DNA from 2 places in the Mycobacterium marseillense genome. Region 2 is predicted to be linked to the other one. Evidence: predicted binding sites of a transcription regulator. Region 2 holds the regulator's gene; the other holds the start of a gene.
The links. Region 2 encodes HspR, which represses chaperone genes until heat shock. Its sites were predicted from a motif close to ANNTGAGTNNNNNNNACTCANNT; they were not measured.
Positions count from the first base shown of each region.

Region 1: a site for HspR is predicted at 8,137-8,159, ahead of lon (endopeptidase La). Genes of this name have one in related genera too.

Region 1 covers NZ_AP022584.1:951,573-967,127, reverse strand. Annotated here, with positions in the region: gene G6N26_RS04380 (NAD-dependent epimerase/dehydratase family protein) at 1-1,662, shown strand, start outside; gene G6N26_RS04375 (NAD(P)/FAD-dependent oxidoreductase) at 1,636-2,868, opposite strand; gene G6N26_RS04370 (DUF72 domain-containing protein) at 2,915-3,640, opposite strand; gene G6N26_RS04365 (HhH-GDP family DNA glycosylase) at 3,648-4,274, opposite strand; gene G6N26_RS04360 (TfoX/Sxy family protein) at 4,318-4,650, opposite strand; gene G6N26_RS04355 (nitroreductase family deazaflavin-dependent oxidoreductase) at 4,658-5,047, opposite strand; gene G6N26_RS26075 (hypothetical protein) at 5,116-5,547, opposite strand; gene lon (endopeptidase La) at 5,790-8,123, opposite strand; gene G6N26_RS04340 (alpha-hydroxy acid oxidase) at 8,247-9,506, opposite strand; gene G6N26_RS04335 (DUF1810 domain-containing protein) at 9,526-9,963, shown strand; gene G6N26_RS04330 (alpha-amylase family glycosyl hydrolase) at 9,949-11,265, opposite strand; gene G6N26_RS04325 (alkyl hydroperoxide reductase) at 11,288-11,824, opposite strand; gene G6N26_RS04320 (peroxiredoxin) at 11,863-12,450, opposite strand; gene G6N26_RS04315 (hydrogen peroxide-inducible genes activator) at 12,552-13,487, shown strand; gene G6N26_RS04310 (EthD domain-containing protein) at 13,524-14,225, shown strand; gene G6N26_RS04305 (TIGR03618 family F420-dependent PPOX class oxidoreductase) at 14,235-14,678, shown strand; gene G6N26_RS04300 (enoyl-CoA hydratase/isomerase family protein) at 14,697-15,446, shown strand; gene G6N26_RS04295 ((2Fe-2S)-binding protein) at 15,462-15,555, opposite strand, start outside.
Region 2 covers NZ_AP022584.1:3,313,248-3,328,802, reverse strand. Annotated here, with positions in the region: gene G6N26_RS15310 (putative alpha/beta hydrolase) at 1-183, opposite strand, end outside; gene G6N26_RS15305 (hypothetical protein) at 299-892, opposite strand; gene dnaK (molecular chaperone DnaK) at 1,244-3,109, shown strand; gene grpE (nucleotide exchange factor GrpE) at 3,106-3,747, shown strand; gene dnaJ (molecular chaperone DnaJ) at 3,794-4,972, shown strand; gene G6N26_RS15285 (heat shock protein transcriptional repressor HspR) at 4,972-5,355, shown strand; gene G6N26_RS15280 (aldose 1-epimerase) at 5,495-6,406, opposite strand; gene G6N26_RS15275 (FAD-binding oxidoreductase) at 6,409-7,599, opposite strand; gene G6N26_RS15270 (DUF3060 domain-containing protein) at 7,632-8,069, opposite strand; gene clpB (ATP-dependent chaperone ClpB) at 8,202-10,748, shown strand; gene G6N26_RS15260 (acyl-CoA dehydrogenase family protein) at 10,866-12,149, shown strand; gene ttfA (trehalose monomycolate transport factor TtfA) at 12,239-13,117, shown strand; gene G6N26_RS15250 (SDR family NAD(P)-dependent oxidoreductase) at 13,175-13,948, shown strand; gene pyrE (orotate phosphoribosyltransferase) at 13,935-14,474, shown strand; gene G6N26_RS15240 (hypothetical protein) at 14,488-15,390, shown strand; gene G6N26_RS15235 (TrmH family RNA methyltransferase) at 15,387-15,555, shown strand, end outside.

The DNA of each region.
Region 1 (15,555 bases), 2.4 Mb from region 2:
GACCTGATGCGGTTTTTGGTCCTGGCGCTGAACACCGACCGCACCGGCGTGGTGGACCTGGCCAGCCCGGACACCGTCAACATGGTCACCGCCTGGCGGGTGCTGCGAGCCGCCGACCCGCGCTCCCGGCTGCATCGGGTCCGCAGTTGGGCGCTACTAACTCCGGAGCTCGATGTCGCTGCGGCACAAGAGGATTGGATGTTCTCGTACGGCTGGCACGCGCTTGACGCGGTCGCCGATACCGCGCGGGGACTCGTCGGCCGCCGGCTCGACGCCGCCGGCGCGATCAACCAGGGGGGACAGCTCGCGCTGCCCGTTGAGGTGCTGCCGCACACCCGGCGGCCGGGCGACGACGTGCACACCGCCGCGCCGGAGGGCCTGGAGGGCGAATTCGACGATCAGATCGATGCGCGGTTCCCGGTTTTCAGCGCCGCCGCCCTGGCCGAGGCGCTGCCCGGACCCCTCACCCCGATCACGCTGGACGTCCAACTGAGCGGACTGCGCGCCGCGAGCCGGGTGCTGGGGCAGGTGCTCGCGCTCGGCGGCGTGGCCGATGCCGAATGGGGCACCAGGGCCATCGCGGTGTTCGGCCACCGCCCCTACGTCGGGGTGTCGGTCAACATGGTCGCGGCCAGCCAGCTGCCCGGCTGGGACCAGGACGCCGTCGCGCACGCCCTCGTCGGTCAGCCCCAGGTCGGTGATCCCCTGCCGTTCGGCGAGCCCGCCTGGACGGCCGGCGCGCTCGGCTCGGTCGCCAAGGCGGTCGCCGCGGGACGCTCGGTCGCGCTCTTGCGTCACCTGCGGGCGGACACCCGGGCGTATTGCGCCGCCGCAGCAGCCGAGCACCTCGATGCCACCCAACTGGCGTTGCTGCCGGAAGCCGCGCTGGAGGTGCGTCTGCGGCTGTTGCGCGACCGCATCCACCAGGGCTGGATCCTCAACGCGCTCTGGCTGATCGACAGCGGTGTCACCGCCGCGGCGCTGGTCCGCAGCCAGGCCGGGCGCAGCGTGCCGGGGATGGGCATGATCACCGACAGCGGACTCGTCGCGGCGGAGACCGCGGAGTTGGCGTCGATGCTGCGCGCGGACCCGCCGTTGGCCGCGCTGGCCGCCGAGGGCAACCTCGCGAGCATTCGTGCGCTGTCGCCGAAGACCGCCGCCGCCCTGGATGCGGTCGTCGCACGGATCGGGCACCGCGGCCCGGGCGAGGCCGAGCTGGCCAGCACAACCTTCGACGACGACCCGACGATGTTGCTGACCGCCGCCGCGGCTGCCGCACCCCCCGAGCCCGCGCCGGCCACCCTGGCCGAGCGCGTTAGCGCCAATGCGCGCGGTTCACGGGAGCTGGCCCACGACACCACGATGCGGTTCACGCACGAGCTGCGGATGACGTTGCGCGCGTTGGGATCTCTGCGGGTCGAGGCGGATTTGATCGACGCCGTCGACGACATGTATTACCTGACGTGCAATGAACTTGTCACCATGCCGGGCGATGCGCGGCTGCGGATCAAGCGGCGCCGCACCGAACGCGAACGCCTGCAGGCGCAGTACCCACCGGACGTCATCGACGGCGCCTGGGCACCCGTCCCGCGCAACGCTCTTGGTTCGGGCGGCGAGCCCGCCGGCGAGGAAGGCTCAGCCGAGCAGCTCGCCCAGGGGTGAGCGCGGGTCGGCCAGCTTGTCGGGGTCGACGCAAGCCTGGGACCGGATCAGCGCCTTGACGTCGTCGAGCACATCCCAGATGTTGACGTTCATTCCGGCCAGCACCCGGTTGTCGCCGTCGAGCCAGAACGCGACGAACTCCCAGCCGGCGACGTCGCCGCGGAACACCACGCGCTCGAAGCTGGGGGCGTGGCCCGCGTACTCCATGCCGAGGTCGTACTGATCGGTGAAGAAATAGGGTAGCTCCGCGTATTCGCCTGGCGTGCCCAGCATCCCGGCCACCGCCACGGCGGGCTGCTTGAGCGCGTTGGCCCAGTGTTCGGTGCGGATGCGGGTGCGCAGCAGCGGGTGTTCGGCGGCGGCGATGTCGCCGACGGCATAGATGTCGGGGTCGCTGGTGCGCAGCGATGCGTCGACCAGCACCCCGCCGTCACCCAGGGACAGCCCGGCCTGCTCGGCGAGTTCGATGTTTGGCTTGGCGCCGACGGCTACCAGCACGGCGTCGGCGGCGATCGTCGCTCCGTCCCGCGTCCGCAGGCCGGTGGCCGAGCCGTCGGCCTGGGTGATCTCCTCGACCTGCGTCTCGAGCCGAAGGTCCACGCCGTGTTCGCGATGCAGGGTGGCGAACACCTCGCCGACGGTCTCGCCCAGCGCGGCCAGCAGCGGTTGTTTGGCGGTTTCCACCACGGTGACGTCCACGCCTCGCTGGCGCGCACCGGCAGCCACCTCCAGCCCGATCCACCCGGCGCCCACCACCGCGAGCGAAGTCCCTTCGGTCAGAACGGCATTCAACGCCGCGGCGTCTTCGTAGGTGCGCAGGTAATGCACACCGGCGGAGTCCGATCCCGGTATCGGTGGGCGCCGCGAGGCCGATCCCGTCGCCAGCAGCAGCTTGTCGTAGCCGATCGTGGTGCCGTCGGGCAAGCCCACGGTGTGGTCGGCGGCGTCCAGGGAGGCCACCCGTGTGTTGAGCCGGAGGTCGACGTTGTGGTCCCGGTACCAATCGGAGTTCTGCACGGTGAAATCGGTCAGCGATTTCTTGCCGGCCAAATACTCCTTCGACAGCGGCGGCCGCTCGTAGGGCAGGTGCTCCTCGTCGGCGAACACGATGATATGTCCATCAAACTCATTGTCGCGCAATGCCTCTACGGCTTTTGCTGCCGCGAGTCCGCCGCCGATGATGACGAAGCTGGTCGAGTTGCCCATGGATCGTGCTCCGTTCTGTGGAAATTTTCAGCCTACTCGCAGGCGCTCAACGCAACAGCTCCCGCAGGTCGAGCGCGTTGCGGACCGCGTGGCCGCCCAGGTCGTTGTTGAAATACATCCACACGTCTTTTCCCTCACCGTCCCAACCGGTGAGCCGCTCGGCCCAGCGCCGCAAATCGTCGTCGGTGTAGGAGCCGGCGTAATTCGCCTCCGGATCCGGCCCGTGCATCCGGATGTACACCACATCGCTCGTCGCGCGGGGAATGCACTGCAGGCCGAGCCCACTCATCACCACGTATGCGGCGCGCCGGCGTTCCAACAACTCAAACACCGCGGGGTCATTCCACGATGGATGCCGCAGTTCGACGGCCACGCGGATGGTCGCGGGCATGCGCTGGAGGAACGAGTCCAGGCGCGCGTCGTCGCGCTGTTGTTCGGGGTGTAGTTGCACCAGCAGCACGCCGTGGCGATCGCCCAGCAGCTGCCAGCAGCGTTCGAAGCGTTCGATCCACGGTTCCGGGGAGGCCAGCCGGCGGTAGTGCGTCAGGCCGCGGTGCGCCTTGACCGACATGGCGAAGCCGTCCGGCAGTTGATCGCGCCATCCCTGGAACGTCGAATCCTTGGGCCACCGGTAGAAACTGGCGTTCAGTTCGACCGTTTCGAACACCTCGACGTAGCGGGCGAGCCGGCGCGCCGACGGCGTTCCCGGCGGATACAGCACGTTGATCCAGTGGTTGTACGACCACCCCGAGGTACCTATTCGAATGGCCACTGCGCGCTCAGCCGGTCACCTGCTGCCGCACCTCGTCGTCCAGCGACGCCCTGACCAGCGCGGCGGCCAGCCGCGCATTGGCCCGCGGCGCAAGGGTTCCCAGCTTCTTCGGTTCGGTGGGCAGGCCCAATCGCTTGGCGGTCCCGGTGGCGCGGTCATCGAAGTAGGGCCGCACCCAGGTCCACACGTCCTGAACCTCGCGGAGGTAGATGTCGGCGCCGGTGTCACCAATTCCCTTGAACTTCTTGAGCATCCGCTTTGCCGCGGCCACGTCATGCCCGCTGCGATCGGCCAATTCACGCAGGTCGCCGGAGTAGTCCTCGTCAACCCGCTCGGCCATGTCGGTGAGCCGGGTGGCCGAGCTCTCGTCGTAGCGCACGTAGTGCGCGCGCCCGAAGGCGTCGATCATGGTTCGCCGGTCCGAGGCCAGCACGGCTTTGGGCGTCCGCAAGCCCGCCTTGAAGAGTTCACGCGCGGCGCCCATGGCGATGGCCGCATCGATCGGCTTGCTGGCCAGCATGCACAGCACCAGAAGCTGGAACAGCGGCATCGGCTTGTCGCTCATCGTGATGCGCGCCTGTGCCGCATACGTCGTGCCGGCCACGTCGAGGAGTCGTCGCACCCGCTTGTCCATACCGCACCGCGTACCCCCGCGCCGCTACCACAAACCGCGCCCGCTACTTGGGCGGCAGGCTGCGCGCGTGCTCGACCCCGAGGGTGACCCAGCTGCGAAGCTGACGTTTGGTGTGCACACCGGCCGCCTCGACGCGCAACCAGCCGCGGGCCTCCCGCCCCGCCATCACCATGGGGCTGACGTGCGCGCGCCCGGTGAGTTTGTCGGTGTCCTCGCGCGGCACGCGCACCAACAGTCCGCCCTGGCCGCTCACGGCCACCGACATGTGGCCGTTGACCAGGAACGCCAGACCGCCGAACATGCGCTTTTCGTCGATGCCTCGCTGGCCGCCGAGGAGTTCGCGGATCCGGTCGGCCAGGTCTTCGTCGTAGGCCATCGCGGGGTCAGTCCAGATCGACTCGGACGGTCAGCAGGTCACTGCCCATCAGGCGCACCATCGCACTGTTCAGCCGCGGCAGGTTGCCCAGGCGCTGCACCGCGTCGTCGTCGGGCAGTAGCTGGGCGGTGCCCTCGCGCCACCTGCCGCCGACGCGCACTCGCACAGCCGGATTGGCCTTGATATTGCGGATGTAGTCCGAGTGTTCGCCGTGCTCGGAGACCATCCAGAACTGGTTGTCCACGACGCGCCCGCCCACCGCGGTGCGCCTCGGCTGCCCGCTCTTGCGTCCGGTGGTTTCGAGCATCGTCATGGGCAGCTGCCGCCCGACCGGGTTGACCAGCAGGCGTTGAACGCGATGAACCACTTGTCGTTTCAGAATCCGAATATCCGTCATAGCCTCTACATTCTGCCGCAGACGAGAAACAGCCGCCGCATTCGCGGCGGCTGTCTCGCTGGGCCTGATTACGTCGCGTATGCGACGAATTGACCGTCGGGCAGGAAGACGCCCCACTGGTTCACGCCCGGGTTGAATACGACCGGATAGTCGCCTGGTTGACCCGGCGGCATCCAGCGGGCCGGAAGCCCGTAGCCGATCGGGTCGTTGTAGTGGCCCGGTGGCGGGAATCCGTTTTGTCCGGGCGGAAGCGGCGTGCCCGGGGCCGTGCAGTTGACGCCCGGTCCGGCGTTACAGATCGGTACCCCCTGTCCCGGCATGGGTCCCGGCACATTCTGGCCCGGCACCGGACCCGGTCCCGGCACGTTAGGCCCGGGCACTGGGCCCGGCACATTCGGGCCATTCGGATCGGCTTGAGCCAACCCCGCACCTACTCCGAGCGCACCGGACGTCAGCGCACCCGCGATTGCGGCGCTGGCAGCGATTCTGTTCAACCTCATGATGAACTCCTTATCGAGCTGCGAGGCCGCCATCGGGCCGCCTCACAGCGGTAATTTGTTGTTCGTCACCCGCGTCTTTTCGACGTCGAGCAGAGGTCATCCCCCCTCGGCCGGTCTTCCCTCTGCGTTGCTGCGTACCCGTCCCGGGGGGAGCCTGAAACTCCCCCACCATGCCCTGGGACACCGCATCGGGTCTGGTCAACGTTGGTTCAACAGGGCCCGCTAGTCACCTGGCCGCGGCGTCAGGCGGCCACCGTGGCGGCCGCGGCCGCCGGTTCGAGCGCCTGGGCCACGATCTCGGCGACGTCGGTCATGGGACGCACGTCCAGCGCCTCGAGGACCTCGGCGGGCACGTCATCGAGATCGGGCTCGTTGCGCTGCGGAATGAAAACCGTTGAGAGCCCGGCACGTTGGGCGGCCAGCAGCTTTTGCTTCACACCGCCGATGGGCAGCACCCGGCCGTTCAGCGTGACCTCGCCGGTCATGCCCACGTCGGAGCGGACCTGGCGTCCGGTGGCCATGGAGACCAGGGCGGTCACCATGGTGACACCGGCCGACGGGCCGTCCTTGGGCACCGCCCCGGCGGGCACGTGCACGTGGATGCGCCGGTCGAGCGCTTTCGGGTCTTTGTTGATATCAATGCCCAGCTCGGCGGCGTGGGAGCGCACGTAGGACAGCGCGATCTGCGCCGATTCCTTCATCACGTCGCCCAGTTGACCCGTCAGTTGCAAACCGGGCTCGCCGTCGGTGGATCCTGCCTCGATGTAGAGGACGTCGCCGCCCAGACCGGTGACGGCCAGGCCGGTGGCCACACCGGGCACCGCCGTGCGTTCGGCCGACTCCGGCATGAACCGCGGACGGCCTAGGTAGTCAACCAGATCCGGCTCGTCGATCGTCAGCGCTGCGGAATTGTCGGCCAGCTTGGTGGTCGCCTTGCGCAGCGCCTTGGCCAGCAGGCGTTCGAACTGCCGCACACCGGGTTCGCGGGTGTAGTCCGCGGCGATCTTGCGCAACGCCGCGTCGGTCACCGCGACCTCGTCCTCGGTCAGCGCCGCGCGTTCCCGCTGCCGGGGCAGCAGGTAGTCCCGCGCGATGGCGACCTTGTCGTCCTCGGTGTAGCCGTCAATCTGAACCAACTCCATGCGGTCCAGCAGGGCCGACGGGATGTTCTCGATCACGTTGGCCGTCGCCAGGAACACCACATCGGACAGGTCCAGGTCCAGATCCAGGTAGTGGTCGCGGAACGTGTGGTTCTGCGCCGGGTCGAGCACCTCGAGCAGCGCCGCGCTCGGGTCGCCACGATAGTCGGAACCGACCTTGTCGATTTCGTCCAGCAGTACAACGGGATTCATCGATCCCGCCTCACCGATCGCGCGCACGATCCGGCCCGGCAGCGCGCCCACGTAGGTGCGCCGGTGCCCCCGGATCTCGGCCTCGTCGCGCACGCCGCCCAGGGCGACGCGCACGAACTTGCGGCCCAGCGCCCGGGCCACGCTCTCGCCCAGCGACGTCTTGCCCACGCCCGGGGGACCGGCCAGCACCATCACCGCGCCCGAACCGCGGCCGCCGACGACCTGCAGCCCGCGCTGGGCGCGGCGCGCCCGCACGGCCAGGTACTCGACGATGCGATCCTTGACGTCGTCGAGCCCGTGGTGGTCAGCGTCCAGGACGTCGCGCGCCGCCTTCAGGTCGGTGGAGTCCTCGGTCTTGACGTTCCACGGCAGGTCGAGCACGGTGTCGAGCCAGGTGCGAATCCAGCCGCTCTCCGGGCTCTGATCGCTCGAGCGTTCCAGCTTGCCGACCTCGCGCAGCGCGGCCTCGCGCACATTCTCGGGCAGCTCGGCCGCCTCGACGCGGGCCCGGTAATCGTCGGAACCATCCGGCTCGCCCTCGCCCAGTTCCTTGCGGATGGCGGCCAGCTGTTGGCGGAGCAGGAATTCCTTCTGCGTCTTCTCCATGCCCTCGCGCACGTCCTCGGCGATCTTGTCGCTCACCTCGACCTCGGCGAGATGGTCGCTGGTCCAATCGATCAGCACACGCAACCGCTCGGCGACATCCACGGTCTCGAGCAGCTGCCGCTTCTGCGCGTTGCTCAAGTAGGACGCGTACCCGGAGGTGTCCGCCAGCGCCGACGGATCCGACAGCCGGTTGACGTAATCGATGATCTCCCAGGCCTCGCGGCGTTGCAGCATGGCCAGCAGCAGCTTCTTGTACTCCGCGGTCAGCGCCTTGATCTCATCGGTCGCCTCGGCCTCGGCGACGTCGGTCACCTCGACCCACAGCGCCGCCCCGGGGCCGGAGGCACCCGCCCCGATCTGCGCCCTGCGCTCACCGCGCACCACCGCGGCGGTGCCGCCACCGGCGATGCGGCCGACCTGCAGGATCTTGGCGATCACGCCGTGCGAGGGGTAGCGGTCCTCGAGCCGGGGGGCGATCAGCAGCTGCCCGGACTCGCTGGCCTGGGCGGCGTCGATCGCCGCGCGGGCCGCGTCGTCCAGCGCGATCGGCACCACCATTCCGGGCAGCACGATGGTGTCAGTGACAAACAGCACCGGCACCGACTTGGCTTCAGCCATCAAATCCTCCAAAAGTTGAGTCTGATGCGCTTAACCCAGCCGGGCGCCGGTTTGTTCCCCCGGGCGCCGGCCCGGGCGAGTGTGCGGCCAGCCTCACACGGGCGCGCGAGTGTGCGGCCGGCTTCACGCCGGGGGCAGGGGCCCCAGCCGCCGGAGTTGCGTGACGTGCCGGGGCGAGAGCTCCTCGAGGCACGTGACGCCGAGCAGGCGCATCGTGCGGATCACGCCCTCGGCGAGGATGTCGATCGCGCGGACCACGCCCGCCTCACCGCCGGCCATCAGGCCGTACAGGTAGGCGCGCCCGACCAGCGTGCACCGGGCCCCCAGGGCGATCGCGGCGACGATGTCGGCGCCCGACATGATGCCGGTGTCCACCAGGACCTCGGTGTGCTGACCCAGTTCGCGGGCCACCGTGGGCAACAGGTGGAAGGGCACCGGGGCCCGGTCCAGCTGACGCCCGCCGTGATTGGACAACACGAGGCCGTCGACGCCGCGGTCGACGACCGCGCGGGCATCGTCAAGCGTCTGGATCCCTTTCACGACGAGCTTGCCGGGCCATTGCTCCTTGATCCACTCCAGGTCGTCGAAGGTCAGGCTGGGGTCGAACATCGTGCTCAGATATTCGGCGACCGTGCCGGGCCAGCGGTCCAGCGACGCGAACGCCAACGGCTCGGTGGTCAACAGATCGAACCACCACTTCGGGTGGGGCACCGCGTCCAGCACGGTGCGCAGCGTCAGCGTGGGCGGGATCGTCATCCCGTTGCGGTTGTCGCGCAGCCGCGCGCCGGAGACCGGGACGTCGACGGTGGCCAGCAGGGTGTCGAAGCCGGCGTCGGCGGCGCGTTTCACCAGCTCCATCGAGCGTTCACGGTCGCGCCACATGTAGAGCTGAAACCACTTGCGGCCCTGCGGGACGGCGGTGACCAGGTCCTCGATCGCGCAGGTGCCCAATGTGGACAGGGAAAACGGGATCCCGGCCCTGGCCGCCGCCCGCGCGCCGGCGATCTCGCCCTCGGTGTGCATCAGCCTGGTGAATCCGGTGGGTGCGATCCCGAACGGCAGCACGACCGGCTGGCCGAGCACGTTCCACCCGGCGGTCACTTGGGAGACGTCGCGCAGGATCGTCGGGTGAAATTCGATGTCGCGGAAGGCTTGTCGGGCGCGTCGGATGGACAGTTCGTCTTCGGCCGCGCCGTCGGTGTAGTCGAACGCCGCCTTGGGGGTGCGCCGCTTGGCGAGGCGCCGCAGGTCTTCGATGGTGTGGGCGGCGTCGAGGCGCCGCTTTGTCGCGTTGAGCTCGGGCCGCTTGAACTGCATGAGCGGGGCGAGGTCGCGTATTTTGGGCACTCGTCGTCGGACGGCTTTTCGCCTTTCGAGTTCCATAATGTGCCACCGTAGTCACATGGAATCGGCAGGCGACCCCTTCGATCTCAAACGTTTTGTGGACGCGCAGGCTGCGGTCTACGGCAACGTCGTCGGCGAACTCCGCGACGGACGCAAGCGCAGTCACTGGATGTGGTTTGTCTTCCCGCAGCTGCGCGGCCTGGGCGGCAGCCCGACCGCGGTCCACTACGGCATTTCCTCGCTGGACGAGGCCCGCGCGTACCTGGGCCATGCACTGCTAGGGCCGCGGCTGCGCGAGTGCGCCCGCCTGGTCACCGGCGTGCAGGGGCGATCGGCCGCGCAGATTTTCGGTTCGCCCGATGACCTCAAGCTGTGCTCGTCGATGACATTGTTCGCCCACGCCACCGAGGACGACGCGGACTTCGTCGCGGTGCTCGAGAAGTATTACGACGGCCGCCAGGACGAGCTGACCCTGAAACGGCTAGGCCGGACTTAGGATCCGCCACCCGTGCGGCTCGACGGCAACGGTGTCGACGACCTCCGGCGGCGGGGCCGCCGACCCGCCGATCACCTGTGCGCGTCCCGTGCCCAGCTCTGACAACAAGACCTGCAGCGGTTCATCGTCGATGTTGAGCGCCACCAACAGGGCGTCGTCGGCGTTGCGCGTCTCGTAGACGTAGTGCCGGTTGTCCAGCCGCAGCGCGGTGGTGGATGCCCCGTGCAGCCAGGGGTGGCGGCGTCGCAGCCCGACCAGGTACTGGTGCAGCGCCCAGGTTTCGACGCCGACGGCATCCAGTGGCAGTGGGGGAGAGCCGAATTCGGGGCGGACCGCGTCGTCACCGCCGAACCGTTCTTCCTTGACGCCGCGGAATCCGAGCTCGTCGCCCGCGTAGACGCTGGGCACCCCGCCGATGGTGAGCAGCAACACCAGCGCGTGGGCCGCGTGCGCGGGGTCTTCCAGCCGGCTGGCGATGCGGGTGACGTCGTGATTGCCGATGAATGTCAGCGGCGCGAAGCGGCTCAGAAAGTCGTTGTGGCGCTGCAGCGCCCAGTCCAGCTCGAAGAAGTTGCCGTCATTGAGACTGCTCCAGATCGCCTTCCATAACTCGTATTGGGTGGCCGAGTCGAAGGTGGCGGCCTCGACGACGGCGGCGTAGTCGCCGTGAATGAGTTCGCCGACGAACCAGGCGTCCGGATAACGCTCGCGCACCCGGGGCAGTGTCGCCGCCCAGAAGTGTTGGGGCACGGCGTAAGCCGCATCGAGGCGCCAGCCGTCAGCGCCGCGCCCCAACCAATGCGCCATCACCTCGGCGGTGTAGTCGACGACCTCGGGGTTGTCGTGGTTGAGGGTGATCAGCCCGTCGTGGCCCTCGAACGTGTGAAAACGCCCGGGACGCCCGCGAAACCAGCGCGCGGCGGCATCGTCATCGGCCGCCTCGCGGTGACGCGGAAAATCCACCCCGACGTGGTTGAACACGCCATCGAGCAGGACGCGCAGGCCGCGCCGACGCGCTTCGGCGACGAGGTGGTCGAAATCGGCGTCGTCACCGAGCCGGGGATCGATGCGGTAATGGTCGGTGGTGTCGTAACCGTGTGTGCGCGAGGCGAAGATGGGGCCCAGCGCGATACCGGATGCCCCGAGTTTTATGGCGTGGTCCAACCAGTCGACGAGCCGCCGCAACCGGTGTTGCTCCGGTTGCGGCGGCTCGTTTGACTGCGGTACGGGGTACGCGCCCACGAACCCCAGTGGGTAGACCTGCCACCAGATCGCGTGCTGGACCCAGTCGGGTCTCGACACGGCGCTGGTCACGACGGCGCGATCAGCTGACGGTCGCCAGCGTCTGGGAAGCGACAATCGCCTGGGCCACGCCGGAAACGATCGCCGCGGCCTTCAGCGCCTCCTGGATGGTTTCCCGGCTGACGCCGGCCTCGCGCAGCGTGTGCTCATGAGCGGCCACGCAATCCGGACATCCGTTGATCGACGACACCGCGAAACACCACAGCTCGAAGTTCGCCTTCTCGACACCGGGATTGGCGATGATGTTCATCCGCAATCCCGCGCGCAGGTCGTCGTACTTGCCATCGAGGAAGCCCCGGCCACGGTAGAACACGTTGTTCATGGCCATGACCGATGCGGCTCCCAGCGCCGCGTTGTACGCCTCGGCGGACAGGGTGTCGGCCGCCTCAGCGCCAATCTCGGTGAGCACCTGCGTGTTCCGGGTCGCCGCGGCGCTCGCCAACAGCGTGCCCCACAGCTGTTCCTCGTTGAGCTCGGTCGTGCGCGCGATCGAGCCCAGGTTGAGCTTGAGGTCCTTGGCGTACTCCGGCAGCGCTTCCTTGAGATTCTCTACGCTCATCTCGCCTCCTATTCAGACCCTACGGGATCAGGCCCGGATCAGGCCGACTGCTTGAGCAGCTCGGTGGCGTCGAGCGTCGGGTCGCCCTTGCGCCAGTTGCACGCGCACAGCTCGTCGGACTGCAGTGCGTCGAGCACGCGCAGCACTTCCTCGACGTTGCGGCCCACCGAACCCGCGGTGACCGAAACGAACTGGATCTCGTTGTTGGGGTCGACGAGGAAGGTCGCCCGGTCGGCAACACCGTCGGCATTGAGCACGCCGGTGGCCAGGCTCAGCTCCCGCTTGATGTCCGAGAGCATCGGGAAGGGCAGCTTCTTGAGGTCCTCGTGCTGCGCACGCCAGTTGAAGTGGACGAATTCGCTGTCGATCGACACGCCCAGAACCTGAGCGTCGCGGTCGGCGAACTCGTCGTTGAGCTTGCCGAAGGTGGCAATCTCGGTCGGGCACACGAAGGTGAAGTCCTTCGGCCAGAAGAAGACCACGCGCCATTTGCCGGCGTGGTCGTCGCTGGAGACGGTGGTGAAGTAGTCCTCGGGCTGCTGGGCGTCGACCTTGGACAGATCGCCCGCGATCAGCGCAGTGAGCTCGTATTCGGGGAACTGGTCGCCGATGGTCAGCAGTGGCATGTCGCTCCTTATTTGGATTTACTCAAGATTAGCTTTCTTCCACCATGTTGCCGCGCGCGCTCGTTGAAGTAAAGGTGATACTTCCCACTACACTTATAGGTATGACCGATAAGACTTATCAGCCGACGATCGCCGGCCTCCGCGCCTTCGTGGCGGTGGCCGAGAAGCACCAATTCAGCAGCGCCGCAGCCGCTCTCGGTGTCAGCCAGTCGACGTTGTCGCAGGCCCTCTCGGCGCTGGAGGCGGGGCTGGGTACCCGTCTCGTAGAGCGCTCGACACGGCGTGTCTTCTTGACACCCCAGGGCACGGAGCTGTTGCCGCGCGCCCAGGCCGTCGTCGAGTCCGCCGACGCCTTCACCGCCGCCGCGGCGGGCGCCTCGGATCCGTTGCGGACCGGCATGCGGCTGGGACTGATCCCCACCGTGGCGCCCTACGTGCTGCCGACCGTGCTGGCCGGCGTGGCCGAGCAACTTCCGGAACTCACCTTGCGGGTGACCGAAGACCAGACCGAACGTCTGTTGGCGGTCCTGCGCGAAGGGGCATTGGACGCGGCATTGATCGCCCTGCCCGCCGAGACCGCCGGGATCAGTTCGATCCCCATCTACGACGAGGATTTCGTTCTCGCCCTGCCGCCCGGCCATCCGCTGGCGGGCAAGCGCCGCGTTCCGGCGACGGCGCTGGCCGACCTGCCGCTGCTGCTGCTGGACGAGGGGCACTGCCTGCGTGATCAGGCGCTGGACGTCTGCCACAAGGCGGGGGTCCGCGCGGAGCTCGCCAACACGCGGGCGGCCTCATTGGCTACCGCGGTGCAGTGCGTGACGGGCGGTTTGGGAGTGACGCTGATTCCCCAGAGCGCGGTGCCGGTCGAGGCCTCGCGAAGCCGCCTGGGCCTGGCGCAGTTCGCGGCGCCCCGCCCGGGGCGGCGGATCGGCCTGGTCTACCGCTCATCGAGCGGTCGCGACGAGTCATACCGTCAGCTGGCCGCGCTCGTCGGGGGATTGATCAGCAGCCAGCACCCGGTGCGGCTGGTGAAGTAGACGTGCGCGGCTGGCCCGCAACGGTAGGTTCGGCCTATGGAAAAGGTAATCGCCGTGCTCATGCGCGCCGACTCCGATGACGATTGGTGCGCCCGGCAGCGGGGGCCGGTCGCCGACGCGCTGCTGGAGCTGGGTGTGCCCGGATTGTCGGTCAATGTCCGCGACGACGCCGTGCGCCAGTCGTTGATGACTCTCACGACGCTGGACCCCCCGGTCGCCGCGGTGGTGAGTATGTGGACCCAGCAGTGCTACGGCGAGCAGATGACCTCCGCGCTCGCCCTGCTCGCCAAGGAGTGCGAGCAGCTCGCCGCCTATCTGGTGACGGAATCGGTCCCGCTGAGCGCGCCTACCGTCGAGTCCGGTTCGCGCACACCGGGTTTAGCCAACATCGCGTTGCTGCGCCGGCCCGCGGACATGGACCAGGCGACGTGGCTGACCCGTTGGCAACGCGACCATACGCCGGTCGCCATCGAGACACAGTCGACGTTCGGCTACACCCAGAATTGGGTGGTGCGCGCGCTCACCGAAGACGCGCCGGGAATCGCCGGGATCGTCGAGGAGTTGTTTCCGGCGGAGGCGATCACCGATCTTCAGGCGTTTTTCGGGGCCGCCGACGACCGCGACCTACAACATCGATTGGGACGAATGGTGGCCAGTACGACGGCCTTTGGCGCCAACGAGAACATCGACACCGTGCCAACGAGCCGCTACGTCATCAGCACGCCGTTCAGGGAATGAGGCTTTCCGATGACGACACTGCGAGACGCCGTGGCGTTGGCGGCGGCGGAAAGCGGATTGGCGGTGGTCTCGACCGTCCGCGGTGACGGAACGGTGCAGGCGTCGCTGGTCAACGTGGGCCTGTTGGCGCACCCGGCGAACGGTGAACCGGTGCTGGGGTTTACCACCAACGGGAGAGTCAAGCTCGCCAACCTGCGGGCCCGGCCGCAGCTGGCTGTCACCTTCCGCAACGGGTGGCAGTGGGCGACCGTCGAGGGCCGCGCCGAGGTGGTCGGCCCCGAGGACACCCAGCCGTGGCTGACGGATCCCGATCGGTTGCGGATGCTGCTGCGCGACGTGTTCACTGCGGCGGGCGGCACGCACGACAACTGGGACGAGTACGACCGGGTGATGGCCTCCGAGGGTCGCGCCGTCGTGCTGATCGCGCCAACCCGCGTCTACAGCAACGGCTAGCCTCGCTAGGCTGCTGGCGTGACGCTGCAGATCGATGACGACAAGCGGGTACGCACCCTCACGCTGAACCGCCCGGAGGCGCTCAACGCCTTCAACGAAGCCCTCTATGACGCCGCCGCCGAGGCGCTGCTGGCCGCTGCCGACGATCCCGAGGTGGCCGTGGTCCTGTTGACCGGCGCGGGTCGCGGGTTCAGCGCCGGTACCGACCTCGGCGAGATGCAGGCCCGCATCACCGACCCCGGCTTCACCCCGGGCAAGCATGGCTTCATCGGACTCATCAACGCGCTCAGCGCCTTTCCCAAGCCGCTGATCTGCGCGGTGAACGGCGTCGGGGTCGGGATCGGCGCCACGATCCTGGGCTATGCCGACCTGACGTTCATGTCATCGACGGCCCGCCTGAAGTGCCCGTTCACCAGCCTGGGCGTGGCCCCGGAAGCGGCGTCGTCGTATCTGCTGCCGCAGCTGGTGGGCCGGCAGAACGCCGCGTGGCTGTTGATGTCGTCGGAATGGGTCGACGCAGACGAGGCGTTGCGGATGGGCCTGGTTTGGCGGGTGTGCCAACCGGACGACCTGCTGCCGCAGGCTCGCCACCACGCCGAAATCCTTGCCTCCCGGCCGATCTCGAGCCTGATGGCCGTCAAACACACGATGATGGAGCCGGTCCGCCCCGAGATCGCGGCGGCCACCGCGCGGGAGAACGCGCACTTCGCCGAGCTCATGGGCGCGCAGGCCAACGCCGCGGCGCTGGCCGATTTCAACAAGGGCTGACGCGGCGTTCCGCCGTCAGGCCGACGGCGCCGTCTCTAACTTCGCCGAGTCGGCGAGGATCGCGCGCAGGGTGCGCCGGCAGCGACCGCAGTCACCGCCCGCTCCACAC
Region 2 (15,555 bases):
GCGGCTACGGGCTTGGTCGAACGCATTGCTGGCCTCGGCAGTGCATCGGCCCGCCTTGAGAAACGCCTCCGCCAGCTGAGAAATCTGAAACGGGCTACCGGCCTGCAGGCTTTGGTTGACCGCCCACGGATCACCACCGGCTTCGGCGATCAGCGCCGCGACGCTGATGTAGCGGAGTTGCATGGAATCGTGAGGTCTTCTTGGTTAGGCCGGGCCTGAGCGAGCACCGGTAGCTGGTCGGCGACATCACGCGGAAGACCGATACCCGCCCCCGCCGCGCTGCCGACAAGGTTAGCGCCTAGAACGTGTTGACCTTGTCGATGCTCACGAACATGCCGTGCTTGGTCTGGTCGTTGGTGAAGCGGGTGCCGTCGGCGTTGGCGATAATCGTCCAGCCCTGGGCGGCGTAGGTCTGGTAGTCGATCTTGACGGTCGGGATGGCCCCCAGGTTGCCCAGCACCCACTGCACCTTGCCGCCGGTGGTGATGCTGACGCCGTTGGCGTGCTCACCGTCCTGCAGGGGGGAGTTGGTGAAGGGCGCCTCGCAGCCGACGGTGTCCTTGTTGATCTGGCAGCGGGTCACGCCGGATTTGGTCTCGATGAAGACGTAGCCGTTCTCGTCAGGCGGCAGCGGGATGGCGCCGGCCGGATTCGTGGGGCCCGTTGGCGCGGCCGGAGCCGTCGGGGCCGGAGCGGCGGTGGCCGACGGCGGCGCCGGCGTGGATCGGGGCGTGGGGAAGGACGGTTCGCCTGCGCCCGCCCCCGGCGAAGCCACCGGGCGGCCGCCGATGACCGAGCTGCAGCCCGACACCAGCCCGGAACCGGCGAACAGGGCCACGAGCAGCAGCGAACCACCGGCCAGGTTCCGCCGCGCATTATCCGATAACCGCACCCGCCGCTCCCCAGACGATTCGAATGGCGGCACTCAGGTTACTCACCCTCCGACGACAGTCGCTGCACTCGAGTGCCTATCGATGCGGCGCCGATGGTGAAGTTTTATCGCCGCGTGACCGACTCGCGGGGCGACTACGCGCCGCCACCGCTGCGTGGGTCGTCGGCGCCGCGGGCGGATATCCGGCCCCCGGGAACAACACGGGACCGCGGGCCGTTAACATGATCGACAAGTTGAGTGAACCAGACTCAAGACTAGGTTGACAGCCGATCGCCCTCAGGGGCAGGCTTGAGCGGGGTTCACTCAGCATAGTGGCACCAAGCAAGCTCTACACAATCAGGAGGAATCACTATGGCTCGTGCGGTCGGTATCGACCTCGGGACCACCAACTCCGTCGTCGCAGTCCTCGAGGGCGGTGACCCCGTCGTCGTCGCCAACTCCGAGGGCTCGCGGACTACCCCGTCCATTGTCGCGTTTGCGCGCAACGGCGAGGTGCTCGTTGGCCAGCCCGCCAAGAACCAGGCGGTCACCAACGTCGACCGCACCATCCGTTCGGTCAAGCGGCACATGGGCACCGACTGGTCCATCGAGATCGATGACAAGAAATACACCGCCCAGGAGATCAGCGCCCGCGTGCTGATGAAGCTGAAGCGTGACGCCGAGGCGTACCTGGGTGAGGACGTCACCGACGCGGTCGTCACCGTGCCGGCGTACTTCAACGACGCCCAGCGTCAGGCGACCAAGGAGGCCGGCCAGATCGCCGGCCTGAACGTGCTGCGCATCGTCAACGAGCCGACCGCGGCCGCACTGGCCTACGGCCTGGACAAGGGCGAGAAGGAGCAGACCATCCTGGTCTTCGACCTCGGTGGCGGTACGTTCGACGTGTCGTTGCTCGAGATCGGTGAGGGCGTGGTCGAGGTCCGCGCCACCAGCGGTGACAACCACCTTGGTGGGGACGACTGGGACGACCGGGTCGTCGAGTGGCTCGTCGACAAGTTCAAGGGCACCAGCGGAATTGACCTGACCAAGGACAAGATGGCGATGCAGCGGCTGCGTGAGGCCGCCGAGAAGGCCAAGATCGAGCTCTCGAGTTCGCAGAGCACCTCGATCAACCTGCCCTACATCACCGTCGACGCGGACAAGAACCCGCTGTTCCTCGACGAACAGCTCACCCGCGCCGAGTTCCAGCGCATCACACAGGATCTGCTTGACCGCACGCGTCAGCCGTTCCAGTCCGTGATCAAAGACGCCGGCATCTCGGTGTCCGAGATCGACCACGTGGTCCTGGTGGGTGGTTCCACCCGCATGCCCGCGGTCTCGGAACTGGTCAAGGAAATGACCGGCGGCAAGGAGCCCAACAAGGGCGTCAACCCCGACGAAGTTGTAGCGGTGGGAGCGGCTCTTCAGGCCGGCGTGCTGAAGGGCGAGGTGAAAGACGTTCTGCTGCTGGACGTTACGCCGCTGAGCTTGGGTATCGAGACCAAGGGTGGCGTGATGACCAAGCTCATCGAGCGCAACACCACGATCCCGACCAAGCGGTCGGAGACCTTCACCACGGCTGATGACAACCAGCCTTCGGTGCAGATCCAGGTGTACCAGGGTGAGCGCGAAATCGCCTCGCACAACAAGCTGCTCGGCTCCTTCGAGCTGACCGGCATCCCGCCGGCGCCGCGCGGAGTCCCGCAGATCGAGGTCACCTTCGACATCGACGCCAACGGCATCGTGCACGTCACGGCCAAGGACAAGGGCACCGGCAAGGAGAACACGATCAAAATCCAGGAGGGCTCCGGCCTGTCCAAGGAGGAGATCGACCGGATGATCAAGGACGCCGAGGCGCACGCCGAGGAGGACCGTCAGCGTCGCGAGGAGGCCGACGTCCGCAACCAGGCGGAATCGCTGGTCTACCAGACGGAGAAGTTCGTCGCTGAACAGAGGGGCGCAGCGTCCGAGTCCGGCGGGTCGAAGGTTCCCGAGGACACGCTGTCCAAGGTCGACGCCGCGATCGCCGAGGCCAAGACGGCCCTGGGCGGCACCGACATCACCGCGATCAAGTCGGCGATGGAGAAGCTGGGCCAGGAGTCGCAGGCACTCGGGCAGGCGATCTACGAGGCCACCCAGGCCGCCGGCGAGCAGGCCGACGCGACGGGCGGGCCGGCAGGCTCCGCTGACGACGTCGTGGACGCGGAGGTGGTCGACGATGACCGGGAGTCCAAGTGACAGAAGGAAATCCACAGGAACAGGTGACCGTCACCGACAAGCGGCGAATCGATCCTGAGACCGGTGAAGTACGGCAGGTCCCTCCCGGCGATACGCCGGGAGGGGCGGCGCCGGCCGCCGAGGCCGCGGTCCAGGGCGAGGGCAAACTCGCTGAGCTGACCGCCGACCTGCAACGCGTGCAGGCCGACTTCGCCAATTACCGCAAGCGGGCGCTGCGTGACCAGCAGGCCGCGGAGAACCGGGCCAAGGCCGCCGTCGTGAACCAATTGCTGGGCGTGCTCGACGATCTCGACCGCGCACGCAAGCACGGCGACCTGGAGTCGGGCCCGCTGAAGGCGGTGGCCGACAAGCTGGAAGGCGCGCTGACCGGGCTCGGCCTCACGGCTTTCGGCGAGGAGGGCGAAGACTTCGACCCGGTGCTGCACGAAGCCGTTCAGCACGAGGGCGATGGGTCCCGCCCGGTGATCGGCACCGTGATGCGGCAGGGCTACAAGCTCGGCGATCAAATCCTGCGCCACGCCATGGTCGGCGTCGTCGACACGGTCGACGACAACGGCGACGAATCGGCCGCGGCCGGTGAGACTGACGAAACCGCGCCGGTCGAATCGGACGATAACGCCGGCACACCCGGTGACTAGACCACACAATCAGCACACAACGCCAAAGGTGAGGGGGTGACGCGACATGGCCCAGCGTGAATGGGTCGAAAAAGACTTCTATAAGGAGCTGGGCGTCTCCTCTGACGCCAGTCCCGAAGAGATCAAACGCGCCTATCGCAAATTGGCGCGCGATCTGCACCCGGACGCCAACCCGGACAATCCCGCCGCCGGTGAACGGTTCAAAGCGGTGTCGGAGGCGCACAACGTGCTCTCCGATCCGGCCAAGCGCAAGGAATACGACGAAACCCGAAGGCTTTTCGCCGGCGGCGGTTTTGGCGGGCGCCGGTTCGATTCCGGCAACTTCGGTGGCTTCAACGTCGGCGGCGATGGGGCGGAATTCAACCTCAACGACCTGTTCGACGCCGCCGGCCGCAGTGGCGGCACCAACATCGGCGACCTGTTCGGCGGGTTGTTCGGGCGCGGCTCGAGCGCCCGTCCCAGCCGGCCGCGCCGCGGCAACGACCTCGAGACCGAAACCCAGTTGGAATTCGTCGAGGCCGCCAAGGGCGTGGCGATGCCGCTGCGGCTGACCAGCCCGGCGCCGTGCACCAACTGCCATGGCAGCGGGGCGCGGCCGGGCACGAGCCCGAAGGTCTGCCCCACCTGTAACGGTTCCGGCGTGATCAACCGCAACCAGGGCGCGTTCGGTTTCTCCGAGCCGTGCACCGATTGCCGGGGCAGCGGCTCGATCATCGAGCACCCCTGCGACGAATGCAAGGGCACCGGGGTCACCACGCGCACCCGCACCATCAACGTGCGCATCCCGCCCGGCGTCGAGGACGGACAGCGCATCCGGCTGCCCGGCCAGGGTGAAGCCGGCCTGCGCGGGGCGCCGTCGGGCGACTTGTACGTGACGGTGCATGTGCGCCCGGACAAGGTGTTCGGGCGCGACGGCGATGACCTGACCGTCACCGTCCCCGTCAGCTTCACCGAATTGGCTTTGGGCTCAACCATTTCGGTGCCCACACTGGATGGCAAAGTCGGTGTCAGGGTGCCCAAGGGCACTTCCGACGGCCGCATCCTGCGGGTGCGCGGACGCGGTGTGCCCAAGCGCAGCGGCGGCAACGGGGACCTGTTGGTCACCGTAAAGGTCGCCGTGCCACCGAATCTGGAGGGCGAGGCTCAGGAGGCGCTGGAGGCGTATGCCGCCGCCGAGCGCTCCAGCGGGTTTGACCCTCGGGCCGGATGGGCGGGCAATCGCTGATGGCCAAGAGTCGTAAAGAGGATGCCCGAACGTTCCTGATCTCGGTCGCCGCGGAGCTGGCCGGCATGCACGCCCAGACGCTGCGCACCTACGACCGCCTCGGCCTGGTGAGCCCGCGCCGCACTTCCGGTGGGGGACGCCGCTATTCGGAGCACGACGTCGACCTGCTGCGCGAGGTGCAACGGCTCTCGCAGGACGAGGGGGTCAACCTCGCCGGGATCAAGCGCATCATCGAGCTGACCAATCAGGTCGATGCGCTGCAGGCGCGGATCAAAGAGTTGAGTGAGGAGTTGGCTCAGACGCGTGCCAGCCAGCGCCGCGACGTGGCGGTGGTGCCCAAGAGCACCGCGCTGGTGGTGTGGCAGCCGCGCCGGGGACGCTGATTCCCGCTCGGTTTCACTTGCGCCCCAAGGGTTCCTGTCTCCGGGGGGATGCAAAGGTCGCAAAAGCGCTAGCGCATGTGCTAGCGCTTTTCGCATTCACCTAATAGCCACCAGACAGCGACTGCAGTGACGAATGTGGTCACTGTGATCGCACCCGGATCGAAAACTGCGTCTCCGCCGGCTCGCCCGGCGAAGCGCAGCGATAGCCGCCGCGGCGCAGCGCGTCGGTCGGCGCGGCCATCGGCTCGAAGCACACGATGGCCTTGCCGGGATCATCGACCGGCGGTGCGAAGATCTGTGCCGCCGGGTAGCCGCGCTCGAAATGCACCTCGATACGGCGCCCGCCCCCCGACACCGCGAAGACGGCGCCGCCGGCTACCTGGTCGTAGGCGTCGTCAAAGGTCTTGTCGCGCAGCGCCTCTTTGCGCGCCGGCTGCGGCTCCGAGTCGCCGTTGGGCAGGCCCTTGTCGTCGAGGCCCAGGTGCCGCAGCGCCGGCGTCTCGATGACCCAGTCGCCGCGAGGGACACCCGGCAGCTGCAGGTAGGGGTGAAAGCCGAAGCACAGCGGCACCGCCGCGTCGCCGGTGGCGGCGACCGTGGTCTGCACCGTCAGGGTCCGCTCCGCCAGTCGCGCGGTCACCGTCAGCAGATGCGGATACGGGAAGCTGGCCAGCAGGTGGGGATCGGCGCCGAAATCCAGTTGGGCGGTCAGCTCGTTGGCAGACTCGTCAACCACGTGCCAGCCGGGGTAGGCGGCCAGCACGCCGTGGATGGGCAGCCCATTGGGGTCGGCGCGCACCCCGTTGTCTCCCGGTGTCAGGTCCACCGCCGCGCCCTGCGCGGTATAGGTGTTCTCGCCCAACCGGTTTGCCCACGGATACAGGATGGGGATCCCCATCGTCTTGCCGTCACTGATGTAGGCGTCCAGGCCCCGACGCTGGCCGAGCAACTCCGCGCCGGCGTCGCGCAGCGACGTGCCGATCATCCCGGCGTCGGGAACGAACTGGGCAACCAGTTGCGACGAAGGATCCCGCAGGGTGACGACGTGCATGGCTACCTCCAGAGCGGATCGTGCTGAATGCGTTCGGGCGGAGCGCCTTTGGCGAGCAGCGCGGACTTGGTGGCGCTGACCATCGCCGGCCCGCCGCAGATCAGGATTTGCCGGTCGCCCCAGCCGCCGTACTTGGTCACCACGTCGGGCAGCCGGCCGATCTGGTGCACGTGCAGGCCTCGCGGCGGGGTGACGTCGGGATAGTCGGCGGCCCAGGCGGGGTCGGCGCTGTACTCCGAGACCGGCGAGACCGACAGCCACGGATTGTGCGACGCGACCTGCCACAAGGTGGGCAGGTCGTAGAGTTCGCAGCGGTAGCGCGCGCCGAAGAACAGATGTATCCGCGGGTTCACCGCGTAGCGGGACAGGTCCATGATGAGCGTCCGCAGCGGCGCCAGACCCGTGCTGCCGGCGACCATCAGCACGTCGCCGCCCTCGCGGTCGACGCCCAGGCCGCCGTGCGGGCTGGACAGTCGCCACCGGTCGCCGGGCCGGGTTTCGTTGACGATCGCGGTGCTGACCAGGCCGCCGGGCACCTGGCGCACGTGGAACTCGATCCCGCCGCCCGGATCGGCCGGGATGGCGGGGCTCAGATACCGCCAGCGGCGCGGGCATTGCGGCACATGGGCGTTGACGTATTGCCCGGGGTGGTAGTGCATCGGCTGATCGAGCTGCAGCCGAACGACCGCCAGGTCCCGTGACACCCGCAGGTGCTCGATGACGGTGCCGTCCCACCAGGCGGGTCCCTCCTCGGCGTCCGCGGCGCCGCTCATCACCCCGGTGATCAGGTGCAGCGACTGCCGGGCCGCATCGTCGACGGCGCCGGTCCAGGCCGCACCCAGATGGGAGCGCAGCGTCGCGAGCAACGCGCGGCCCAGGGTGTCGTAGTGGTGCGGCAGCACACCGTATTTGCGATGGTCCCGTCCGAGCTGGGCCAGAAACGCCACCGGCTCCTGCGCGCGCCGCGCGACCAGTTCGCCGTACACCCAGTGCAGGGCATGACCGAAAGCCGCGCGCTGGGCGCTCATTTCGGGTGGGAAAAGATCGCGCACCGAGGCGTCGAGGTTGAACCAATGGGTGTAGAAGCGGTGCACGAGGTCGCCGGAATCACCCTGGGAGCCCGCGCGGCCCGCGCCGTCCGGGTCGAAGGCGTCGCGCAGCACGGCCAGCGCTTGGACGTCCTCGAGGCTCACGGGCCCCGATTCTAGGCTCGGACTCCGTGGATTCAGCCTTGCCGGACGACGTTGGCGGTCCCGGCGTTGACGACCTTGGGTGAACCCCAGTGATAGACAACGACATTGCCGGTTCCCGATGCGCTCAGCGCGTCCGTGCTGTCGACCGCGACGCGATTGTTGTTGCCGGAGACGGTGACGCTGGTGCAGTGGCCGGTGAGGGTGATCGTGTTGTTTTTTCCGCTCACTGACAGATAGCCGGCGTGACAGGGCAGCGTCTTGGTCGTGCCGGCGCCGCTGACCTGCAGCGTCCCGGCGTCGGGCACTTCACTCGGCTGGCTGCCGTGGGCGAGGTCGGTATGCAATCCGACCGAGACAAGGCCGGCGACCGCCAGTCCAGCGGCCAGGGCGGCCAGCCATAAGCCGGTGTGTTGGCGCGGGGCTTTTGCGAGGTCGGCGGCCTGGTCGGGGTGTTGCATCGTCTGCGTCATCGCTACGGGGGTACCCCGTCGGGGGTATTGCCCAAAACTCGATAGAGTTGAGCGGAACACACTCAACCTTGACGACGTTGAACAAGCAGACAAGCATTTTTGCCAGCTCCTTTTCTACCGAATGGAGGCGTCGTGGACTCTTTCAACCCGACCACCAAGACCCAGGCGGCGCTGACCTCGGCGCTGCAGGCGGCGTCGGCCGCCGGCCACCCCGAGATCCGGCCCGCCCACCTATTGATGGCGTTGCTGACCCAGGCGGACGGCATCGCCGCGCCGCTGCTGGAGGCCGTGGGCGTCGAGCCCGCCACCATCCGCGCCGAAGCCGAGCGTCTGCTGAAGGCGCTGCCACAGGCCAGCGGGGCCAGCTCGCAACCCCAGCTGTCGCGGGAGTCGCTGGCGGCCATCACCACGGCCCAGCAACTGGCCACCGAGATGGACGACGAGTACGTCTCCACCGAGCACCTGATGGTCGGCCTGGCCACCGGCGACTCCGAGGTCGCCAAGCTGCTCACCGGGCATGGCGCGTCGCCGCAGGCCCTGCGGGAGGCGTTCGTCAAGGTCCGCGGCAGCGCCCGGGTCACCAGCGCCGACCCCGAGGCCACCTATCAGGCGCTGGAAAAGTACTCCGCCGACCTGACCGCGCGGGCCCGTGAGGGCAAGCTCGACCCGGTCATCGGCCGCGACAACGAGATCCGCCGCGTCGTGCAGGTCTTGAGCCGGCGCACCAAGAACAACCCGGTGCTGATCGGCGAGCCCGGCGTCGGCAAGACCGCGATCGTGGAGGGCCTGGCCCAGCGCATCGTCGCCGGCGACGTGCCCGAGAGCCTGCGCGACAAGACCGTCATCAGCCTGGACCTCGGTTCGATGGTTGCCGGCGCGAAGTACCGCGGCGAGTTCGAGGAACGCCTCAAGGCGGTCCTCGACGACATCAAGAACTCCGCCGGGCAGATCATCACCTTCATCGACGAGTTGCACACCATCGTGGGCGCCGGCGCGACCGGCGAGGGCGCGATGGACGCCGGCAACATGATCAAGCCGATGCTGGCCCGCGGCGAGCTGCGCCTGGTCGGCGCCACCACGCTCGACGAGTACCGCAAGTACATCGAGAAGGACGCCGCGCTGGAGCGCCGCTTCCAGCAGGTGCTGGTCGGCGAGCCGTCGGTGGAGGACACCGTCGGCATCCTGCGCGGCCTCAAGGACCGCTACGAGGTGCACCACGGGGTGCGCATCACCGACTCGGCGCTGGTGGCCGCGGCGACGCTGTCCGACCGCTACATCACCGCGCGCTTCCTGCCGGACAAGGCCATCGACCTGGTCGACGAGGCCGCCAGCCGGCTGAAGATGGAGATCGACTCGCGGCCCGTCGAGATCGACGAGGTCGAACGCCTGGTGCGCCGCCTCGAGATCGAGGAGATGGCGCTGGCCAAGGAAGAGGACGAGGCGTCCAAGGAGCGGCTGGAGAAGCTGCGCTCCGAGCTGGCCGACCAGAAAGAGAAGTTGGCGGAGCTGACGACGAGATGGCAGAACGAGAAGAACGCGATCGACGTCGTGCGCGAGCTCAAGGAACAGCTCGAAGCGCTGCGCGGGGAGTCCGAGCGCGCCGAGCGCGACGGCGACCTGGCCAAGGCCGCCGAGCTGCGTTACGGCCGCATCCCCGAGGTCGAAAAGAAGCTCGACGCCGCACTCCCACAGGCCGAGGCCCGCGAGAACGTGATGCTCAAGGAGGAGGTCGGCCCCGACGACATCGCCGACGTGGTGTCGGCGTGGACCGGCATCCCGGCCGGCCGGATGCTCGAGGGCGAGACCGCCAAGCTGCTGCGCATGGAGGACGAACTGGGTCAGCGCGTCATCGGCCAGAAGAAAGCGGTGACGGCGGTGTCCGACGCCGTGCGGCGCGCCCGCGCCGGTGTCGCCGACCCCAACCGGCCGACCGGATCGTTCATGTTCCTCGGGCCCACCGGCGTCGGGAAGACCGAGCTGGCCAAGGCGCTGGCGGAGTTCCTCTTCGACGACGAGCGCGCGATGGTCCGCATCGACATGAGCGAGTACGGCGAGAAGCACTCGGTGGCCCGCCTGGTCGGAGCGCCTCCGGGATACATCGGCTATGACCAGGGCGGTCAGCTGACCGAGGCGGTGCGCCGGCGTCCCTACACCGTGATCCTGTTCGACGAGATCGAGAAGGCGCACCCGGACGTGTTCGACGTGCTGTTGCAGGTGCTCGACGAGGGCCGGCTCACCGACGGGCAGGGCCGCACGGTCGACTTCCGCAACACGATCCTGATCCTGACGTCCAACCTGGGGTCGGGTGGCACCGAGGAGCAGGTGATGGCCGCTGTGCGCTCGGCGTTCAAGCCGGAGTTCATCAACCGGCTCGACGACGTCATCGTCTTCCACGGCCTCGAGCCCGGTGAGCTGGTGGCCATCGTCGACATCCAGTTGGCGCAGCTGCAGAAGCGGCTGGCGCAGCGCCGCCTCACCCTCGAGGTGTCGCTGCCGGCCAAGCAGTGGCTGGCGCACCGCGGGTTCGACCCGGTCTACGGCGCGCGGCCGCTACGGCGGCTGGTGCAGCAGGCCATCGGTGACCAGCTGGCCAAGCTGTTGCTGGCCGGCGACGTACACGACGGTGACACCGTGCCGGTGAACGTCAGCCCGGACGGTGACTCCCTGATCCTGGGCTAGTGGGTCGCCACTATCTGGGCTAGGCCCGCTCGAACGTCGACTTGTTGCGGTTCTTCCCCGGAAACCGCCCAACAAGTCGACGTTCGGCGTTTGAACGCGCATTGGTAGCGTCCCAGCATGGCGTGGGACTTCAGCACCGAGCCGGATTTCCAGGCGAAGCTCGACTGGGTCGAGGACTTCTGCCGCGAGGAGATCGAGCCGCTGGACTTCGTGTTCCCGTACGCGGTGCGTTCGCCCGATCCCCGGGTGAACGCCTATGTGCGCGGCCTGCAGCAGCAGATCAAGGACCAGGGGCTGTGGGCGATCTTCCTCGACGAGGAGCTGGGTGGCCCCGGTTTCGGCCAGCTCAAGCTGGCGCTACTGAACGAGGTCATCGGCCGCTACTCGCAGGCCCCGCAGATGTTCGGCGCCGCCGCCCCCGACACCGGCAACATGGAGATGCTCGCCGCGTTCGGCACCGAGGAGCAGAAGAAGCGGTGGCTCGAGCCGCTGCTCAACCAGGACATGTTCTCGGCGTATTCGATGACCGAGCCGCAGGGCGGATCGGACCCCAGCCTGTTCAAGACCCACGCCGTGCGCGACGGCGAGGAGTGGGTGATCAACGGCGAGAAGTGGTTCACCTCGGCGGGACGGGTGGCCGACATCCTCTTCGTGATGTGCACCAACGGCATGTTCGTCGTGCCGCGCCGCACCCCGGGCGTCGAGATCCAGCCGGAACCGCGCAACCACAACCACATCATCTACAACGACGTCCGGGTGCCGCTCGACCACCTGCTCGGCCCCGAGGACGGCGCTAAGACGCTGGCCCAGCGTCGCCTCGGCGGTGGCCGCATCCACCACGCGATGCGCACCATCGCCCAGTGTCGGCTCGCGTTCGACATGATGTGCGAGCGGGCGCTGTCGCGGGAGTCGCACGGCAAGGTCATCGCCGAGCACCAGATGGTGCAGGAGAAGATCGCCGACTCCTATGCCGCGATCCGCATGCTGCGGCTGCTGGTGCTCGAAACGGCGTGGAAGATCGACAATTCCAGCACCAAGGAGGCCCGCACCGACATCGCGACGGTCAAGTTCACGATGGCCAAGGTGCTGCGCGACGTGTCATTCAACGCCCTGCACATCCTCGGATCACTCGGAACCACGGACCTGACGCCGCTGCAGGCGATGTATGCGAGCGCGCCGACGATGGGGCTGGCCGACGGCGCGGACGAGGTCCACAAGGCCACCGTCGCCCGCCGCCTGCTGCGCGACTACAGCCCGCAGCAGCATCCGTACTGGCCGACGGAGTATTTCCCGGCGAAGCGGGAGGCGGCGTGGGCGAAATTCGAGCCGAAGTTCCAGGCAGAACCCGAACTGCGGGCCGCGGCCGAGGACTCCAAGAAGTACTTCGCGCGCCGGCGCTGACGTCCGTCCGGGCGGTAATGCATCCTGTGATTGGGTTGTGACCTGGTCGCCTTCTGTGTTCCGGGCCAATAGCAGATACCCTGTTTTGGATGGTCCCCCTCTGGTTCACGCTTTCCGCGCTGTGCTTTGTCGGCGCGGGCGTGCTGCTGTACGTCGATGTCGACCGTCGGCGTGGGCGCAGCAGGCGCCGTAAGTCGTGGGCGCGGTCGCACGGATTCGACTACGAGCGGGAATCGACCGACATCCTCAAACGCTGGAAGCGCGGCGTGATGTCGACCGTGGGTGACGTGGCCGCCCAGAACGTGGTGCTGGGCCAGATCCGCGGCGAGGCGGTGTACATCTTCGACCTCGAGGAAGTCGCCACGGTGATCGCGCTGCACCGCAAGGTGGGCACCAATGTCGTGGTGGACCTGCGGCTCAAGGGGCTCAAAGAGCCTCGGGAGAGCGACATTTGGCTGCTGGGCGCGATCGGGCCGCGGATGGTGTACTCCACCAACCTCGACGCCGCCCGCCGCGCCTGCGACCGCCGCATGGTGACCTTCGCCCACACCGCGCCGGATTCCGCCGAGATCATGTGGAACGAGCAGAACTGGACGCTGGTCGCCATGCCGATCACCAGCACCCGCACCCAGTGGGACGAGGGTCTGCGCACCGTGCGGCAATTCAACGACCTGCTGCGGGTGTTGCCGCCGCTGCCGGAGGAGACCCCGCAAGAGACGGGAGCGCCGGCGGGACTGCGCAACGCGTCGCCGAGCCGCCCGTTGGCGCCGGCGGGCCGCGCCGAGCTGCCGCCGAGGCGCGCGCAGCAAGACGTGGCCGGCCTGCTCGGTCCCGACGTCGCGCCCGGACGCCGCGCGCCGGAGCCGGTCCGCCGCGACCAGCCGCGACCGGAGGAGCGCCCCGACGCGCTGCGCCGTCCGCCCCCGAACGGGCGCAACGGCCACCAGGCCAGCAACTATCAGCGCTGACGGCGGGCCCCGGGTAGCCCGGGGGCCGGTGCCGTCGCCGTCATTAAGATGTCGCTCATGCCTCGCCCCGTCGCCCTGATCTCCGGGCCGACCTCCGGGATCGGCGCCGGGTATGCGCGACGCTTCGCGCGCGACGGCTACGACCTGGTGCTGGTCGCCCGCGACGCCGAACGGTTGACGAGGCTCGCCGACGAGGTGAAGAGCGGCGGCGGCAACGTCGAGGTGTTGCCCGCCGACCTGGGCGATGCCGCTGAGCGGCAACGGGTGTGCGATCGCCTCGCCGCCGGCGTGCGCGTGCTGGTGAACAACGCCGGCTTCGCCACCTCCGGCGACTTCTGGACCACCGACCCCGCGCTGCTGCAGTCCCAGCTCGACGTCAACGTCACCGCGGTCATGCACCTCACCCGGGCGGCGCTACCGGGCATGCTCGACGCCGGCGCCGGCACGGTCATCAACATCGCCAGCGTCGCCGGCCTGGTGCCGGGGCGGGGCTCGACGTACTCGGCCTCCAAGGCGTGGGTGGTCTCGTTCAGCGAGGGCCTGTCCGTCGGTCTGCAGGGCACCGGGGTTTCGGTGCACGCGGTGTGTCCGGGCTACGTGCGCACCGAATTTCACGCCCGCGCCGGGATCGACATGTCCAAGTCGCCGTCGTTCCTGTGGCTCGAGGTCGACGACGTGGTCAACCAGAGCCTCGCCGACATCGCCCGCGGCAAGGTGATCAGCATCCCCGGTCTGCAGTACAAGGCGATCATCGCCGCCGAGCGGATGATCCCGCGGACCCTGATGCGGGCGGTCACCAAACGAGTCGGGGGTGGCCGTGGCCGAACCTGAGCGCGAGGAGCTGGCCGAACTGGTGCGCCGTCTGGCGGTGGTGCACGGCCGGGTCACGCTGTCGTCCGGCAAGGAGGCCGACTACTACGTCGACCTGCGCCGTGCCACCCTGCACCACCGCGCGTCGGCGTTGATCGGCAAGCTGATGCGTGAACTGACCAGCGACTGGGACTACGCGGTGGTGGGCGGGCTGACCCTGGGCGCCGACCCGGTGGCCACGGCCATCATGCACGCGCCGGGCCGGCCCATCGACGCGTTCGTCGTGCGCAAGTCGGCCAAAGCCCATGGGCTGCAACGACTTATCGAAGGCTCCGAGGTTTCCGGGCAGCGGGTGCTGGTGGTCGAAGACACCAGCACCACCGGCAATTCGGCGCTCACCGCGGTGCGCGCCGTGCAGCAGGCGGGCGGCGAGGTGCTGGGGGTGGCCACCGTGGTGGACCGCGCCACCGGCGCCGCCGAGACCATCGAGGCCGAGGGGCTGCCGTACCGCAGCGTGCTGGGCCTGGCCGAGCTGCGGCTGGCCTAGGCAAGTCTGACCGATGCGCACCGTCCTTGCGATAGCCGCGTGCCTGGCGCTCTGCCTGACCGGCTGCTCAGCGAGCAACCCTGCCGCGCGGCCCTACGGGGCCCAGGGCGCGCGGCTCGGCGAATCGCTGGCACTGCTGGGCTGGAACATGTCGGTGTCCAACCTGCGCTGGGACGGCGACTACGTGCTGGTCGACGTTGACGCGAGCCCGTCCTCTTCCAAGGACCCGCACGCCAAACCCGAGGACGTCCGCTTCGGCCTCTACGGCGCGCTGGCCCACCCCATGGAAGCCGACGGCCTGGGCAGCTGCGACAACGCGAAGACCGGCCTGCGGGACATCCCCGCGCCGCTGTCGGCTCCGCGCGACCGGCTCACCGGCACGGTTTGCCTTGGGCCGCTGAAGGATCGGAGCCAGGTCCGCGGCGTCTACACCTACTCGCCGCGCGACCGGATCCCGAACAGCTCGTCGGCCTACCCGGTCGCCTTCCCGGTCGGCCTCTTGCCGACCAATCCCAACGACAGCGGCGGCCTGGCCGTCAAGACCGCCAGCCTGACGGCATGGCGGACCGACGGCAAACCGGTGACCAAGGCGCAGCTGGGCGACCCGGGGGCGTTCACCGGCAACGGCTACATGCTGCTCGGGTTGGAAGCCAACGCGGTCGCGGCCCGCTATCGCGACGAATCCGCCAAGCGCGGCGGCCCGATGATGCTGCTGGCCTCGCCGACGCTGCCCGCCCCGGGGCTCAACCCGGCCTGCGCGACGTACGGTTCGTCGGTGCTGATCCTGCCCGACGCGTCCCTGGACGCGGTGCACGTCAACGCGTCGCTGTGCACCCAGGGCGAAATCAACGACGCGCTGCTCTACGCGACGCTGGCCATCGACGGAACCCACGCCGGCGTGTGGACGCAGCGATGAGCGGGCCCGGACCCACCGAATGGTCCGCGGCCCCGCCCGCCGGCGTCGGGCCCTGGCCGGGCGAACCGCCCGACGACCCACGGTATGACCCAATCCTGTTGCGCGAGGGCGATACTCGCAACGTCGTCGACACCTACCGGTACTGGACCCGCGAAGCGATCGTCG